Regions from separate parts of the Intestinimonas massiliensis (ex Afouda et al. 2020) genome, predicted to be linked through region 1. Evidence: riboswitches for the same ligand, from Rfam matches in the RefSeq annotation. Region 1 holds a riboswitch; the other holds the start of a gene.
The links. Region 1 has a riboswitch for FMN ahead of BN2154_RS07230 (ECF transporter S component). Riboswitches for the same ligand answer to the same signal wherever they lie in the genome.

Region 1 (7,288 bases):
CCGAATTTATGGAGAAGTTTGCCGTGAGCCGCATCATCGGCTCGCCCCCGGGCTACGTGGGCTACGACGAGGCCGGGCAGCTCACTGAGAAGGTGCGGCGCAAGCCCTATTGCGTGGTCCTCTTCGACGAGATTGAGAAGGCCCATCCCGACGTGCTCAACATCATGCTCCAGATCCTGGACGATGGCCACATTACCGACGCCCAGGGCCGGAACGTGAATTTTGAGAATACCGTCATCGTCATGACCTCCAATGCGGGCAGCGCCAACAAGTCTGCCGGCTCGGTGGGCTTTGGCCGCACCGCCAACGAGATGAGCAAGGACCGGGCCATGAAGGCCCTGGGCGAGTTCCTCCGTCCCGAGTTCATCAACCGGGTGGACGAGGTGGTCTATTTCAACCGCCTCACCGAGGACAACTTCAAGGAGATCGCCAAGATCATGCTCCAGGAGCTTACCGACAACCTGCGGGAGAAGGGCATTACCTTCACCTGGGACGACAGCGTACTGGATTACCTGGTAAAGAAGTCCTACTCCGCCGCTTACGGCGCCCGGAACCTGCGCCGCCAGATTCAGAAGGACCTGGAGGACCCCATCGCCACCAAGATCATCGACAGCTATCAAACCCCCGTCACCCAGATCAAGGCCGTGGGCGAGGACGAGTCCCTCTCCATCCTGGCCCTGTAACGGATATGCAAAACGCCCTGCACCGTTTGGTGCAGGGCGTTTTGGCCCATTAGGGGAATTCGAAGTTCCTTTCGGGATAATAGGCCAGCGGATCGACCGCCTCGCCGTCCACCCGGAACTCCAGGTGGAGATGGGCCCCCGTAGACTGGCCAGTGGAGCCCACCGTGCCGATCACCTGGCCCTGGTCCACGGTATCGCCCTCTTCCACCTCCCGGGCGTTGAGCTGGGCGTAGAGGGTGGAAAGGCCGTTTTCGTGGGTAAGCTCCACATAATTTCCGTAGACGGCGTCAAATCCGGATGCCACCACCACGCCGCCCAGCGCCGCCAGGACCGGGGTGCCCTCCGGCGCCGCAATGTCCACGCCGGAGTGGCCGCGTTTCTCTCCGGTGACAGGGTGAACCCGGGAACCAGAGAGGGCGGAGATCTGGTAGTTCTCCGGTACCGGCCACTGGCAGCCGATCTCAGAAGCATCCTTCTCCAACCAGGCCTCTATCGTCTCAGCCGTAAAGTCCAGATACGCTTTCTGTAATTCCGGTTCGACCGAGCTATTCTCCATCTTTTTGCTGTAATATACCGTCAAGCCTCTATCCGCCCATTCATAAGGCGGCGCTTTAGCCCCTAATTGGAAATCCGGAAACCTATTCTGCCACAGAGATTCTATATCCGCTTTATATATCACGTCACCCTGTCGAAAGTAGTAGTACGGCAAGGCTCCGCCATGATAAAAGTAGAGCAGTTCCTTTTCGCCGTCACCATTTGAATCACGCTCTTCTACCCAGTTGGCGCAATCTGCCAGCAGCCTCGGCACGCCGTTTGTGTCTATGTAATAATAATCATAGGCCTGATAGGCCGCTCCTCTGGGTGCTTCAATCCGAAACCCGTTTTTCCCAAGCACATTCTGAAATTCTTCTATCGAATAGCCTGCCTGATAAGCGCTGTCCTCTACACAAAACCGCAGCAAGCTGTCTCCCTGCCGGATAGCCCAGTATTTCGTATACTCACTATCCGGCATCCAATAGCACACGACCTCTGTCCCATCGGTCAGTTTCCGGTCCACCAGCACCTCCCCCATCGTATCCGCAGACATGACATCGGGCTCCATGCTATTCACCGGCACATAGATTTCGGAATTTTCCAGATGTAGAAGGACTACATTTTCCAGCACCAGGTCCTTCCCCGCCCGAGCCGTCTCCGTCGGGGCGGGCGGAGCCACGGAGGCCGCGGGATCACCGGAGCCCGCCGCTCCGGCGCTCTCACAGGCGACCAGTCCGCCGGCCAGCACCGCCCCGGCCAGGACCACACAGACCATGGCCGCCCCGGTCCGCTTGGTTTGAAACAAATTCATCAGCCTTCCTTTCAGACGTGTCCCGCTGTCTCCGAACCGAGTGCACAGCACGGGCCCGCCTCCGCCGGCGGCATGCAGCAGAACCTCTCCATAGCGGCGGCGGAAGTCGGCATCCCGGCCCCGCACCACCGCGTCGTCACAGCAATATTCCAAATTGCGCCCGGCCTCCCGGGCCATCCACCACACCAGGGGGTTGAACCAGTGGACGGCGTTAACCGCCAGCAGCAGCGCCTTGTACCACAGGTCGCCCCGCCGGATGTGGAGCAGCTCATGGCGCAGGACCAGCTCCAGGTGCTCCGCCGGGAGGGCCTCCTCCGGCAGCAGGATCACCGGACGCAGGAGCCCCAGCGTCAGGGGCGTGGCCGCCCAGGCGGTTCGCCAGACCGCCGTGTTCCCTTTGACTCCCAGCTCTCGCCGGAGTCGCTCCACGCACGCCTGGTCCTCTGCGTCCTCCCGCGCCCCTCGCATCAGGCGGCGGCGGGTCAGGCGGCAGGCCGCCCCCTGCCCCAGCAGAAAGACGGCGGCTCCCAGCAGCCAGACGGTCCCCAGCCGCTCCGCCGCGGAGCGTGTGGGGGCCTTTTCCGCCGCAGGGGGCTTGGCCCCCACAGACGGCGCGGCAGACGCCGGAGCGGCAGGTGCGGACTCCGACGGTGTCTGGGGCAGCATGATGGCGGTATACTCCGGCATGGGCAGAGTCACAGCGGGCCGCAGCAATTCCAGCGGCACCCGGACGGGCAGCAGCAGCCGCACCGCCAGCAGCAGCCACAGCACCGCACAGCTCTGTGCCCGATACCGCCGCTGGATGAGACCGGCGAAAAGCAGCAGGGGCAGCAGCACCATCGAACCGCTCAGGGACAGCAGAACAAACCGCTGAAACAGGGCTCCGATCACCGGGCTTCCCCCCTCAGCTCCTCCAGCAGGGCCTGGAGCTGGGCAATCTCCTGCTGGTCCACCGGGCCTTCGTCATAGAGGGCGGCGGCAAACCGGGTCAGGGAACCCCCGTAGAGCTTGCGGAGGATGCTCCTCCCCTCGCTTCTCTGGTAATCCGCCTGGGAGATCAAAGCCGTATAGGTATTTACTTTTCCACTTTTGACGCAGGTCAGAAAGCCCTTTTCCTCCAGCCGCTTCAGATAGCTGTGCAGCGCGCTGGCCGTCAGAGGCCGCTCAAGACCCGCCAGGATGGCGGGGGCCGTCGCCGCGCCCCCCTCCTTCCACACCACCAGCATGATGTCCAGCTCCGATTCCGGCAGCCGTCTGCTCTCTCTCATTGGGGTTCCTCCTATATTTGCATTTGCAGAAATCTCTGTGCTCGTATCTTACCTCTGCAAAAGCAGAATGTCAAGTTATTTTTGCAAATGCAAAAGTGCGGGCATCCGGAACATCCGGATACCCGCCCTGTCAGCCAATCGTTCCGTCCAGGTCCATGGTCACCACCCGCACGCCCTGCCGCATGGCATAGGTCAGGGTATACATGGTCCCCCCCAGCATCCCGTCGTAGACGGCCAGGACCAGCGAGGAGCGATCCACCATATAACGGTTGCGCCGCTGCATACAGCCGCTGGTATAGCGGTGCTGCACCATGGTCTCCAGATCACAGCGCTCCACCAGCCCGAAATAGCGGTTGCGGTCCCGTTCCTTCCAGCGGGCAGCCTGCTCCTCGCAGGGGATGGCCGCCTCCAGCGTTACGTCCGGGTGCTTTTCCCGCAGGGCCAGCACCGCTTCTCCAAAGTACATGTCGGCCCCCTGGGCCATGCCGCAGATGAAGTGGCGGTAGCCCTGCCGGTAGCAGTCCTCCAGCAGCTCCGCCAGCCGGGCCTTCAGCGCCAGACAGCGGGGGGCCCGCTCGTCCTCGCCCCAAGGGAGCTTATTGGGCCGGTGCCCGGTAAAGCAGCAGGTGGTGGCTCTGTCCATGACCTTCTCCCTCTCTCTTTTTGCTTATTGTAGTATATCCAAAAGGGCAAGTCAATGTTTTATCGAACATTTGTGCGTAAACTTTTTTGATTTTAGACTTGCTTTTTTGGGGGCTGTGCGTATAATAGAAGTTGAAAACAACTGAATCACAGATGTCTTCAGGGCAGGGTGAAAATCCCGATCGGCGGTAAAGTCCGCGACTCGTTCTCCGAACGACCGACCCGGTGGAACTCCGGGACCGACAGTGACGCATCCCATTGGATGCGAAGTCTGGATGGAAGAAGATGTGTTAAGAAACGCGCACCTTTCCCATGTTTTTAACACCTGGAAGACATTGATGCCTTTCAGGTGTTTTCCATTACATGGGGCGCAGCGGAATCCTGCGTCTGAAAAGGAGTGCTCTTTATGAATCCCCGCACCAAGCAGCTCACGGTACTGGCCATGCTCACCGCCATCGGCGCCGTTCTCATCACGCTGGTCCACTTCCCCCTGTTCCCCTCCGCCGCCTTTCTCCAGTATGACCCCGCCGACGTGCCTATTTTGATCGGCGCCTTTGCCTACGGTCCGGTAGCCGGCGTCATCATCACCGTGCTCGCTTCCTTTATCCAGGCCTTCTTCCTGGGCGGCGACGGCGTCTATGGTTTCCTCATGCACGTTATCGCCACCAGCGCCCTGGTACTGGTCTCCGCCACCATTTACCGCTTCAAGCACACCCGTGCCGGCGCCGTCGTCGGCCTGTGCTGCGGCACGCTGACCATGGGCCTTGTGATGATGGTCGCCAACCACTTTATCACCCCCATGTTCATGGGTGCTCCCACCGAAGTGGTAGACGCCATGCTTCTGCCCGTTATCCTCCCCTTTAACCTGCTCAAGGCAGGCATCAATTCCTGTATCACCTTTGTGGTCTACAAGGCCGTTTCCCGCCACATCGTCCACGGCGAGCCCAGAAAGGACGTCTCCAAGCCCGAGGCGGAAAACATCTGATCCCTCAGTCTGAAAACGCCCCGACCGTCTCAACGGCCGTCGGGGCGTTTTTTGTTTGCCTTGACAGCGCCATCCCGGAAGCTTATAATATCAACAGTCGATATCGAAGCTCGATATAAGGAGGACATGTGATGTCCAAAAGACCTCTGGAGGCGCTGACCGAGACGATGTTCTACGTGCTCATGTCCTTTCGGAAGCGGGATTTATGCGGCGCCGAGATTGCGGACTTCGTGGAGCGCAAAACCTGCGGCCGGGTCCGGCTGGGACCCGGGACCCTCTACACCATCCTGGCCAAATTTGAAGAGGAGCAGCTCATCCGTGAGGTCAACGTTCTGGGTCGGAAACGGACTTACCGTCTGACGGACAAGGGCCGCGCCCTGTACGGCGACGAACTGGAGCGGCTCAGGGCCTGCATCGCCGACGCGGAAAGCGAGGAGGATGATGAGACATGAAGCTGGTGCGCAAGCTGGTCCCCGTGGACTTTCTGGACATGCACGGCATTGAGAGCTGGCTGGAGGACATGGCCGCCAGAGGGCTTTTCTTCACCGAAATGGGCTCCTGCTTTGCCCGGTTCCGCCGGGGCAGGCCCATGCCCATCCGCTACCACGCCGAACCCAGCGGCTCTGTCCCGGCTTCGCTGGCCCGGGAGCAGGTGGACTACAGCGCCGGGCGGGGGTGGCACTATGCCGGCCCCTTTGGCCAGGCCTTTGCCGTCTACTGGGCCGATGACCCGGAGACCGAGGAATTTCACACCGATCCGGTGGCCCAGAGCTACGCGCTGGAGCATCTGAGCAGGCGGCTGACCCGCTCCGGGCTGGTGTGCGTTCTGGCGGCGCTCGTCATGGCGGCCCTCTTTCTCTGGGCGGCGGCGGACAGCGCCTTCGGCCCGGTCCAGCGGCTGGTCGAGAGCAATTCTCTCTACACCCCCCTTGCCGCCCTGCTCTGCCTGGCGTTCCTCCTCTACTATCTCCGGCAGGTCCTGGGTATCCGCCGTCTGCGGCGGCAGCTCAGCGAGGGCATCCCAGCCCCCACCGGGCGGGGCTGGAAGCGGACCGGCCTGATCCGTCAGCTCTATACCCTGCTGATGACGCTGGGCGCCGTCGCCTCCATCGCCAGCGGGGTCTACTTTTTCACTGCGGGCCGGTGGGCGTCCGAGCTGGCCGGTCTGGCCCGGCCCGCCCCGCTGCTCTCCCTGGCGGAGCTGGAGGGCGTTGAGACTTACCTCCCAGAGCCCCTTTCCTATCCCGGCTATGAGGGCCCCGACCGGGATAACTACGTGCGCTATGAGTGGTACCCCCTCTCCCAGCACTATGAGGTGAGGCAGCGCGGAACCATACCCGGCGCCGGGAATGCGTGCCACCTGCGCATGGACTGGTACGACCTGGCCCTTCCCTTCCTGGCCTCTCCCCTGCTGGACGACCTGTTTGACTACCACACCTGGAAAACCGAATATGAACCGGAGCGCTACCAGGTAAAGGAGCTGACCGCCCCCGGCTTCGACCGGCTGGCGCTGGTGACCGACACAGACTACGGCGGGCAGCAGCTTTTCGCCTGCGCCGGGGACCGTGTGATCTATCTGGACTACAATGGGACCCAGGATCTAGCGGAGCACTTGGAGCAAATCGCCCAGCTTTTGGCGTGGGAACCCGGCCCATAAATATCGAACATTCGTTTGACATTTTGAGGCTGCCGTCGTATACTGGCAGGCAGGAGGTGACCGATGTGGAGCGCACGATCTTACACTGCGATCTGAACAGCTTTTACGCCTCGGTGGAGCTGCTGGAGCGGCCCGAACTCCGGTCGGCGCCGGTGGCGGTGTGCGGCGATCCGGAGAGCCGCCACGGCATCATCCTGGCCAAAAACGAGGCGGCCAAAAAATTTCAGGTCAAGACGGCAGAGACCATCTGGCAGGCCCGCCGCAAGTGCCCGGACCTGGTGCTTCTGCCCGCACACCACGACAAGTACCGGCACTGGTCCAGGGTCATCAACGCCATCTACGAGCGGTACACCGATCTGGTGGAGCCCTTCAGCATCGACGAAAGCTGGCTGGATATCACCGGCTCCATGCACCTCTTCGGCGGGGACGGCAAGGCCATTGCCGACCGGCTGCGCCGGGAGGTGCGCGAGGAGACGGGGCTCACCATCTCGGTGGGGGTATCCTTCAACAAGGTCTTTGCCAAGCTGGGCAGCGACCTGAAAAAGCCGGACGCCACCACCGTCATCACCCGAGAGAACTTTCGTGACAAGGTGTGGCCTCTGCCGGTGACCGATCTGCTCTTCGTGGGGCGGGCCTCCTCCCAGGTCCTGGGCCAGTATGGCGTCCGGACCATCGGGGATCTGGCCGCCTTTGGCCGGGAGCCGCTGA
Region 2 (7,288 bases), 1.5 Mb from region 1:
CACAAATTCCGGACGGCTGCGGAATTGGTGCAGGACATAGTGCTCCGAGCATCCGGGACGGTACTTGTTCCAAAATGCCTCCCGGGTCAGGCGCTCTACCGCGGAAAAGTCGCGGGGCTCCTCCAGACGGATGTTCATGGCGTCCCTCCTACAGTCCGGAGGCAGCCGTCTCCGCCCATGAGCGCGGTCATCTCCTCGATGCGCTCCAGGGGGAAGGGGGGGTGACCCAGGGGCTTCATGGCGATGCTCATCAGCTTCATGGGGTTGTCGTCGGCGGCCACCCGGTTGGACGAGAGGGCGCCACAGCGGCGGCAGCGGTGGATGACGGCCCACTCGCCCCCCCTGCGGACCCAGACGGCCACGGGGTCCATGATGCCGCCGCAGTCGGAGACCCGATCTCCGGGCTCCACGTCCACATGGAGGCTGGAAAGGCAGTTGGGACAGTGGTTGCGGTGGTCGCTGCCCGCCCCGGCGGGGGTCACGGGCCGCCCGCAGACCTTGCAGGTAAAGCCTTCGCGGCAGGGGTGAGTCTTATAGTAACCGGTCTCGTATTGCTTGCGCTTGTGTTCACGGTTCATGGTGATGATCCTCCAAAAAGTGATTTGAGTTCCTTTTGGGAGGATTGCGGAGAGCGTCAGTCGCAAACCTCCCGGCTTGCCACACGCTCCAAATCACAGTAGAAATAATTCAAAAACATACTCCTTTGTTTCGTTGATTCAGCCGCCGCGCGGCGGCGCTGCCGCCTCCGCGCCTCTTCAGCATACCGCAGAATTCCTCCGGATGCAAGTGGAAAATGCTCGTGCCGCCCTTACCGCTCCAGCGCGCGGATCAGATTGACCATCTCGATGGCCCCCTGCGCGCACTCGGCGCCCTTATTTCCGGCCTTAGTACCGGCGCGCTCGATGGCCTGCTCGATGGTGTCGGTGGTGAGCACCCCGAACAGCACGGGGACCCCGCTGCTCAGGGAGGCCTGGGCAAGGCCCTTGGAGACCTCGCTGCACACGTAGTCATAGTGGCTGGTGGAGCCCCGGATGACGGCGCCCAGGGCGATGACGGCGTCGTACTTGCCGCTCTGGGCCAGCTTGGAGGCGATCAGCGGGATCTCAAAGGCGCCCGGCACCCAGGCCACTGAGATGTCCGCGGCGTCCACGCCGTGGCGCAGCAGGGCGTCCTCGCAGCCGCTGAGCAGCTTGGAGACGATGAATTCGTTGAACCGGGCGCACACCACGCCCACCTTGATGCCTTCGGATACCAGCTTGCCCTCGTAGATGTTCATGTGTTTTTCCTCCTGCGTTTAATAATTCAGAATGTGGCCCATGCGGTGCTGCTTGGTCTGCAGATAGAACAGGTCGTCCTGGGTGGCCTCCATCTGGATGGGGACCCGCTCCACGATCTCCAGTCCGTAGTCGGCAAGCTGATAGACCTTGTCCGGGTTGTTGGTCAGCAGCCGCAGGGTCCTGGCCCCCAGATCGTGGAGGATCTGGGCCCCGATGAAGTATTCCCGCAGGTCTCCGGCGAAGCCCAGGGCCAGATTGGCCTCCAGGGTGTCCAGACCCTGGTCCTGGAGGGCGTAGGCCTTCAGCTTGTTCAGCAGCCCGATGCCCCGGCCCTCCTGCCGCATGTAGAGCAGCACGCCCCGGCCCTCCTGCTGAATCTGGGTCATGGCGGCGGCGAGCTGCTCCCCGCAGTCGCACCGCCGGGAGCCGAAGGTGTCCCCGGTGAGGCACTCGGAGTGGACCCGGCACAGGAGGTTCTCTCCGTCCCCGATCTCCCCCTTGACCAGAGCCACATGGTGCTCGCCGTTGAGTCTGTTGCGGTAGCCGCAGGCGGTAAAGTCGCCGTACTTGGTGGGAAGCCGGGTGACGGCCACCTGCTCCACCAGCTTCTCGTGGCGCTTGCGATAGCTCTGCAGATCCCGGATGGTGATGAACTTCAGCCCCCACTCCGCTGCCTTCTGCTGCAGCTCGGAGGCGCGCATCATGGTGCCGTCCTCCCGCATGATCTCGCAGCACAGCCCGCACTCCTTCAGCCCTGCCAGCCGGCACAGGTCCACCGTGGCCTCGGTGTGGCCGCTGCGCTCCAGCACGCCGTGAGGCTTGGCCAGCAGAGGGAACATGTGGCCGGGGCGGCGGAAATCCTCCGGCCGGGCGTCCTCCTCCACGCACTTCAGGGCGGTGACCGACCGCTCGGCGGCGGAGATGCCGGTGGTGGTGGAGACGTGGTCGATGGAGACAGTAAAGGCGGTTTCGTGGTTGTCGGTGTTGTGGGAGACCATCTGGGGAAACTGCAGCTTCTGGATGTACGCCGCCGACATGGGCATGCAGATGAGCCCCTTGGCGTGGGTGGCCATGAAGTTGACGTTCTCCGTGGTGGCGAACTGGGCGGCGCAGATGAGGTCCCCCTCATTCTCCCGGTCCGGGTCGTCGGTGACCAGGATCAGACGCCCCTGCCGGAGCTCCTCCAGGGCCTCTTCAATGGTGTTGTACGGAAACATGACGGTTCCTCCTTAGAATCCATTTCGGGCTAAAAAGTCCAGGGTGATGCCGCCGGCAGGCGGGTCCGTTTCGGCCTTCGGCCGGGGTAGCAGCAGCTTTTCCACATATTTGCCGATCACATCCGTCTCCAGATTGACCACGTCGCCGGGGCGCTTGCGCCCCAGCACGGTGACGGCGGCGGTGTGGGGGATGAGGGAGACGGAGAAGCGGTCCGCCTCCACCCGGGCCACCGTCAGACTGACGCCGTCCATGGTGATGGAGCCCTTCTCTACCACGTACCGCAGCAGGGAAGGGGCGGCCTCCACCGTGTACCACACGGCGTTGTCGTCCCGTCGGAGGGCGGCCAGGCGGCCGGTGCCGTCGATATGACCGGAGACGATGTGCCCCCCGAAGCGGCCCCCCGCCGCCATGGCCCGCTCCAGGTTCACCCGGCTGCCGACGGTCAGGCTCCCCAGGGAGGAGCGGTCCAGGGTCTCGTGCATGACGTCGGCGGTGAAGCCTGTGTCATCCAGACCGGAGGCGGTCAGGCAGACGCCGTTCACCGCCACGCTGTCCCCCAGCTTCAGGTCGGAGAGCACCGCCGCCGCGCCGATGGAGAGCACCGCCGAGCGGGCCCCCCGCCGGATGGCGCGGATTACGCCCATCTCCTCAACGATTCCCGTAAACAGGGCCGTCCACCTCGCTTTCCCATAAAAAATCTTCCCCGACGGGGGTAACGACGGTGTTTTTCAGCCGTACGGCCTGGGCGGGGAGGGCTGCGCCCCGCCCCATCACCGGAGACGGGGCCTCCGCCCCGCCGAAGAGCTTGGGGGCGATGTACGCCTGGACCTTCTGGACGATTCCAGCCTCCAGCGCCGACCAGTTCAGCGTACCGCCGCCCTCCAGCAGCACGCTGTCGATGTCCGCGGCGCCCAGCCGCTCCATCAGGACGTCCAGGTCCACATGGCCGTCCCGGGCGGGGAGGACCCAGACCCGGCATCCGGCGGCCTCGTAAGGGGCGCGCCGGGCCGCGTCCCCGCAGGCGGTGGCCAGGATGGTGGGAACGGCCCGGGCCGTTTGAACGATCCGGCTGGTCAGGGGGGCGCGCAGCCGCGTATCGCAAATCACCCGCAGGGGATTTTTGCCTCCCTCCATCCGGCAGGTGAGCAGGGGATCGTCCGCCAGCACGGTACCCACCCCCGCCAGAATGGCGGTGCAGCGGTGCCGGTCCTGATGGACCCGCCGCCGGGCGGCCTCCCCAGTGATCCACTGGGAGGCCCCGGTGCGGGTGGCGATTTTTCCGTCCAGGGTCATGGCATATTTCATGACCACATAGGGCCGCCGGGTCCGAATAAAGTGGAAAAACACCTGGTTCAGGGCCTGGCACTCGGCCTCCAGCACGCCGGTCTCCACCGCCACGCCGTTTTTCCGCAGGAGCTCCAGTCCCTTGCCCGCCACCAGGGGATTGGGGTCGCCGGAGCCGGCCACCACCCGGGCGATCCCGGACGCCAGGATCGCCTCGGTGCAGGGGGGCTGCCGGCCGTGATGGCAGCAGGGCTCCAGCGTCACGTACAGAACCGCCCCCTGGGGGGATTCCGCGCAGTTTTGCAGGGCGTGGCGCTCGGCGTGGAGGGCACCGCACCGGGCATGCCAGCCCCGGCCGATGATCCGGCCCTCCTTGACGATGACGGCGCCCACCATCGGGTTGGGGGACGTCCAGCCCTGGCCCCGCTGTGCCAGCTCCAGGGCCAGACGCATATAGTCGCTGTCCTTCATGGTCCGCCTCCAAGCAACAAAAAATGCCTTGAACGGATGGTTCAAGGCACGACGGGACCACGGAAACACCCCGCCCATGGAAAGAAAAAACTCCGGAATGCAGCCATTCCAGAGCAAATCCATGCGCACAGGCGTGATAACTCCTGCGGTACACGATCTTCTTTCATCCCGACTGTACGGTCGGCTTCGGAATTTCACCGAATCATGCCTTACGGCTCGTGGGCTATACCACCGGTGGGGAACTGCGCCCCGCCCTGAAGATCCTGATTCAATTAAGTGCATTATAGGCGCATACGTCCCGGTTGTCAAGCCCGGGTTTGAGACGGCTCAGGACCACGGGCGGCCGTTGCCCTTCCGGGCGAGCTGAGGCGGTCGGCCCCGGCAGAGACGCGGTTACAGAACGTGGATGGATGCGGCAGTTCTTTCCATTCGGCGAAGATTCTTGAATTTTCCAGGTCCTCCTACTATAATAAAATTAGTCTGCGCACATCCGGTCTGGAGGCAGCCCACAGTTTGCCGCCCAGAACGTGTTACAACCAACAGGCGTCATTCAAGGAGGGAGGACGGCATGAACGAGGAGGCATTGGATCTTACCGTAGGTGTTGACGGGATCAAAGATGGCTACCGGGCAATTCTTGACACCATTTTTTGCAGCATTCTTGTGTTTGACGGCAATGGACAACTGATCCACTGCAACTGCGCCGCCCGGAATTTTTTCCATGGACTGGGCATTGATCCGGAGCGCGCGTATTTTACCCGTTTTGAGGCCTTTTCCGAGCCGATGGCAGAGCGGGTGGACCTCATCAGCGGGAAGGGCCGCTACATCATCGAGCTGGAGGGGAGGCAGGTGGTCTGCAACGTCCACCCGTGGGTGATCGACGGGGTCCGGCGGGGCACCATTTTTATCCTGCACGAATCCATGCACTCCAACTGCATCATGCAGGAGCTGGACGTGACCAACAGCCTGCTTCAGGAGATCAACATCTTCGTAGAGTCCTCTCACGACGGCATTTTGGTCACCGACAGCCAAGGCGTCGTTATCCGGGTCAACGCCGCTTTTGAGCGGGCTTTTTCAGTCCTCCGGCGGGAGGTCATTGGCCGGAACGTCACGGAGCTCATCGCCGAGGGCCTGTACCTGGATTCGGCGGCCCTCAAGGTCCTGGAGACCAGGGAGACCGCCACCGTGGTCCTGGAGCAGAAGGGGAAACGGCTCATTGCCACCGGTACCCCCGCCTTCGACATCTGCGGCAGCTTCACCTCCGTGGTGGTAAACATTCGGGACATCACCGAGCTAAACGACCTGCAAAGCCGTCTGGAGCACCAGCGCATGGTGGCGGAGGGCTACATACGGGAGCTGACCTTCATCCAGAGCCGGAATGCCCCCGGTGCGGATTTCGTGGTCCACAGCAAGGAAATGCAGCATATCATGGACACCATCAAGACCATCTCCCAGGTAGATTCCACGCTGCTCATCACCGGAGAGTCGGGCACCGGCAAGGAAGTCATTGTCAACCAGGTCCACCGCTCCAGTAACCGCCGGGACAAGCCCATCATCAAGATCAACTGCGGGGCCATCCCCGCGTCCCTGTTTGAGTCAGAGCTGTTCGGGTATGAGGACGGGGCCTTTACCGGCGCCCGCCGCCGGGGGAAAGCCGGCTTTTTTGAGCTGGCCAATGAGGGCACCCTGTTCCTGGACGAGATCGGAGAGCTGGACCTGGACCTGCAGGTCAAGCTGCTGCGGGTCATCCAGGAGGGAGAGGTCACCCGGATCGGCGGCACCAAGACGCTTCATGTGGACGTGCGCATCATTGCAGCCACCAACCGGGACCTCTGGCAGCAGGTCCAGGAGGGCAAATTCCGGCAGGACCTCTATTACCGGCTCAACGTGATCAACATCGAGGTGCCGCCCCTGCGGGAGCGGCGGGACGATGTCATCCCCCTGGCCGTCCACTTTATCGAGAAGTACAACCAAAAGTACAGCAAGCACAAGGAGCTGTCCATGGAGTTGGGCAAGATCCTGCGCTCCCTGGACTGGCTGGGCAATATCCGCGAGCTGGAAAACCTGATCGAAAACATGGTGGTGCTGGTCCAGCGGGACGTGCTCTACCCGGAGGACCTGCCGCCCCGCTACCGGCAGTCCGGCGCCGAGGTCAGCGCCTGCCAGGTCACGGTCCACGGCATCATGCCGCTGAAGGAGGCCATCCAGCAGGTGGAGAGTCAGCTCCTCTGCCACGCCCAGGAAAAATACACCACCACCCGGGAGATCGCCAAGGTCCTCGGCGTGGACCAATCCACCGTCTCCCGCAAGATGGGAACGCTCCTGCATCGCTGATGCGTTTGCGCATACCCTGTCAAAAGCCCTGAATATCCGCACCTTTTTCTTCCATATGGCCCGTTCCCTGATGCAGAAATGCATAATCAGGGAACGGGCTTTTTTTGGACACCCCTTGCAAACAGGGACTTTTTCCGGTTTTTAAACTTGGCACGGGGGTTGCTTATCTTTATGGGCAGAGAACAGAACCCAACGGACAGACCAGAAAGGCAAATTGAAAGGAGGGTCACGATGGATCGTTGGACCAAGATGTACCAGGAGAAACGTAAGACGCCGGAGGAAGTCGCCAAGCTCTTCCACGCGGGGGACATCTGCCTGAGCAACGGACAGATCACGGAGCCCATCGCCATCCTGCACGCCCTGGCGGACCGGGCGGAGCGGGAGGGGCTGACGGGGATCCGGCACTACCTGCTGCTGCCCATGCGGAACCAGAAGTACATGGCGGCGGGAATGGAAGCCCACATCCGGCACGTCTCCCACTTTGTCAGCGGGTTTGACCGGGAGGCCATCTGGGAGGGGCGGTCTGATTACCTGCCCAGCCACTACAGCCAGGTGCCCGTACTGTGGAAGCAGGTGCTGGAGGGGCCGGACGTGTTCTACTGCACGGTCTCGCCCATGGACCGGCATGGGTACTTCAGTTGCGGCACCGCCGCCGATCTGAGCGAGATCCGCAAAAAGGCCGGGCGCCTGTTTCTGGAGGTCAATC

Region 2: linked by a shared signal. The riboswitch ahead of ribD (bifunctional diaminohydroxyphosphoribosylaminopyrimidine deaminase/5-amino-6-(5-phosphoribosylamino)uracil reductase RibD) and the one ahead of BN2154_RS07230 (ECF transporter S component) in region 1 are both predicted to bind FMN.

What each region holds. Positions count from the first base shown of each region.
Region 1 covers NZ_LN869529.1:677,475-684,762, reverse strand. The annotation lists gene BN2154_RS07250 (ATP-dependent Clp protease ATP-binding subunit) at 1-683, shown strand, start outside; gene BN2154_RS07245 (M23/M56 family metallopeptidase) at 733-2,919, opposite strand; gene BN2154_RS07240 (BlaI/MecI/CopY family transcriptional regulator) at 2,916-3,296, opposite strand; gene BN2154_RS07235 (SLOG family protein) at 3,427-3,939, opposite strand; FMN riboswitch at 4,090-4,229, shown strand; gene BN2154_RS07230 (ECF transporter S component) at 4,345-4,923, shown strand; gene BN2154_RS07225 (PadR family transcriptional regulator) at 5,055-5,375, shown strand; gene BN2154_RS16440 (DUF2812 domain-containing protein) at 5,372-6,580, shown strand; gene dinB (DNA polymerase IV) at 6,646-7,288, shown strand, end outside.
Region 2 covers NZ_LN869529.1:2,167,594-2,174,881, reverse strand. The annotation lists gene BN2154_RS14435 (GNAT family N-acetyltransferase) at 1-138, opposite strand, end outside; gene BN2154_RS14430 (RNHCP domain-containing protein) at 135-578, opposite strand; gene ribH (6,7-dimethyl-8-ribityllumazine synthase) at 809-1,276, opposite strand; gene BN2154_RS14420 (bifunctional 3,4-dihydroxy-2-butanone-4-phosphate synthase/GTP cyclohydrolase II) at 1,295-2,494, opposite strand; gene BN2154_RS14415 (riboflavin synthase) at 2,507-3,163, opposite strand; gene ribD (bifunctional diaminohydroxyphosphoribosylaminopyrimidine deaminase/5-amino-6-(5-phosphoribosylamino)uracil reductase RibD) at 3,144-4,250, opposite strand; FMN riboswitch at 4,402-4,516, opposite strand; gene BN2154_RS14405 (sigma 54-interacting transcriptional regulator) at 4,819-6,582, shown strand; gene BN2154_RS14400 (acetyl-CoA hydrolase/transferase family protein) at 6,814-7,288, shown strand, end outside.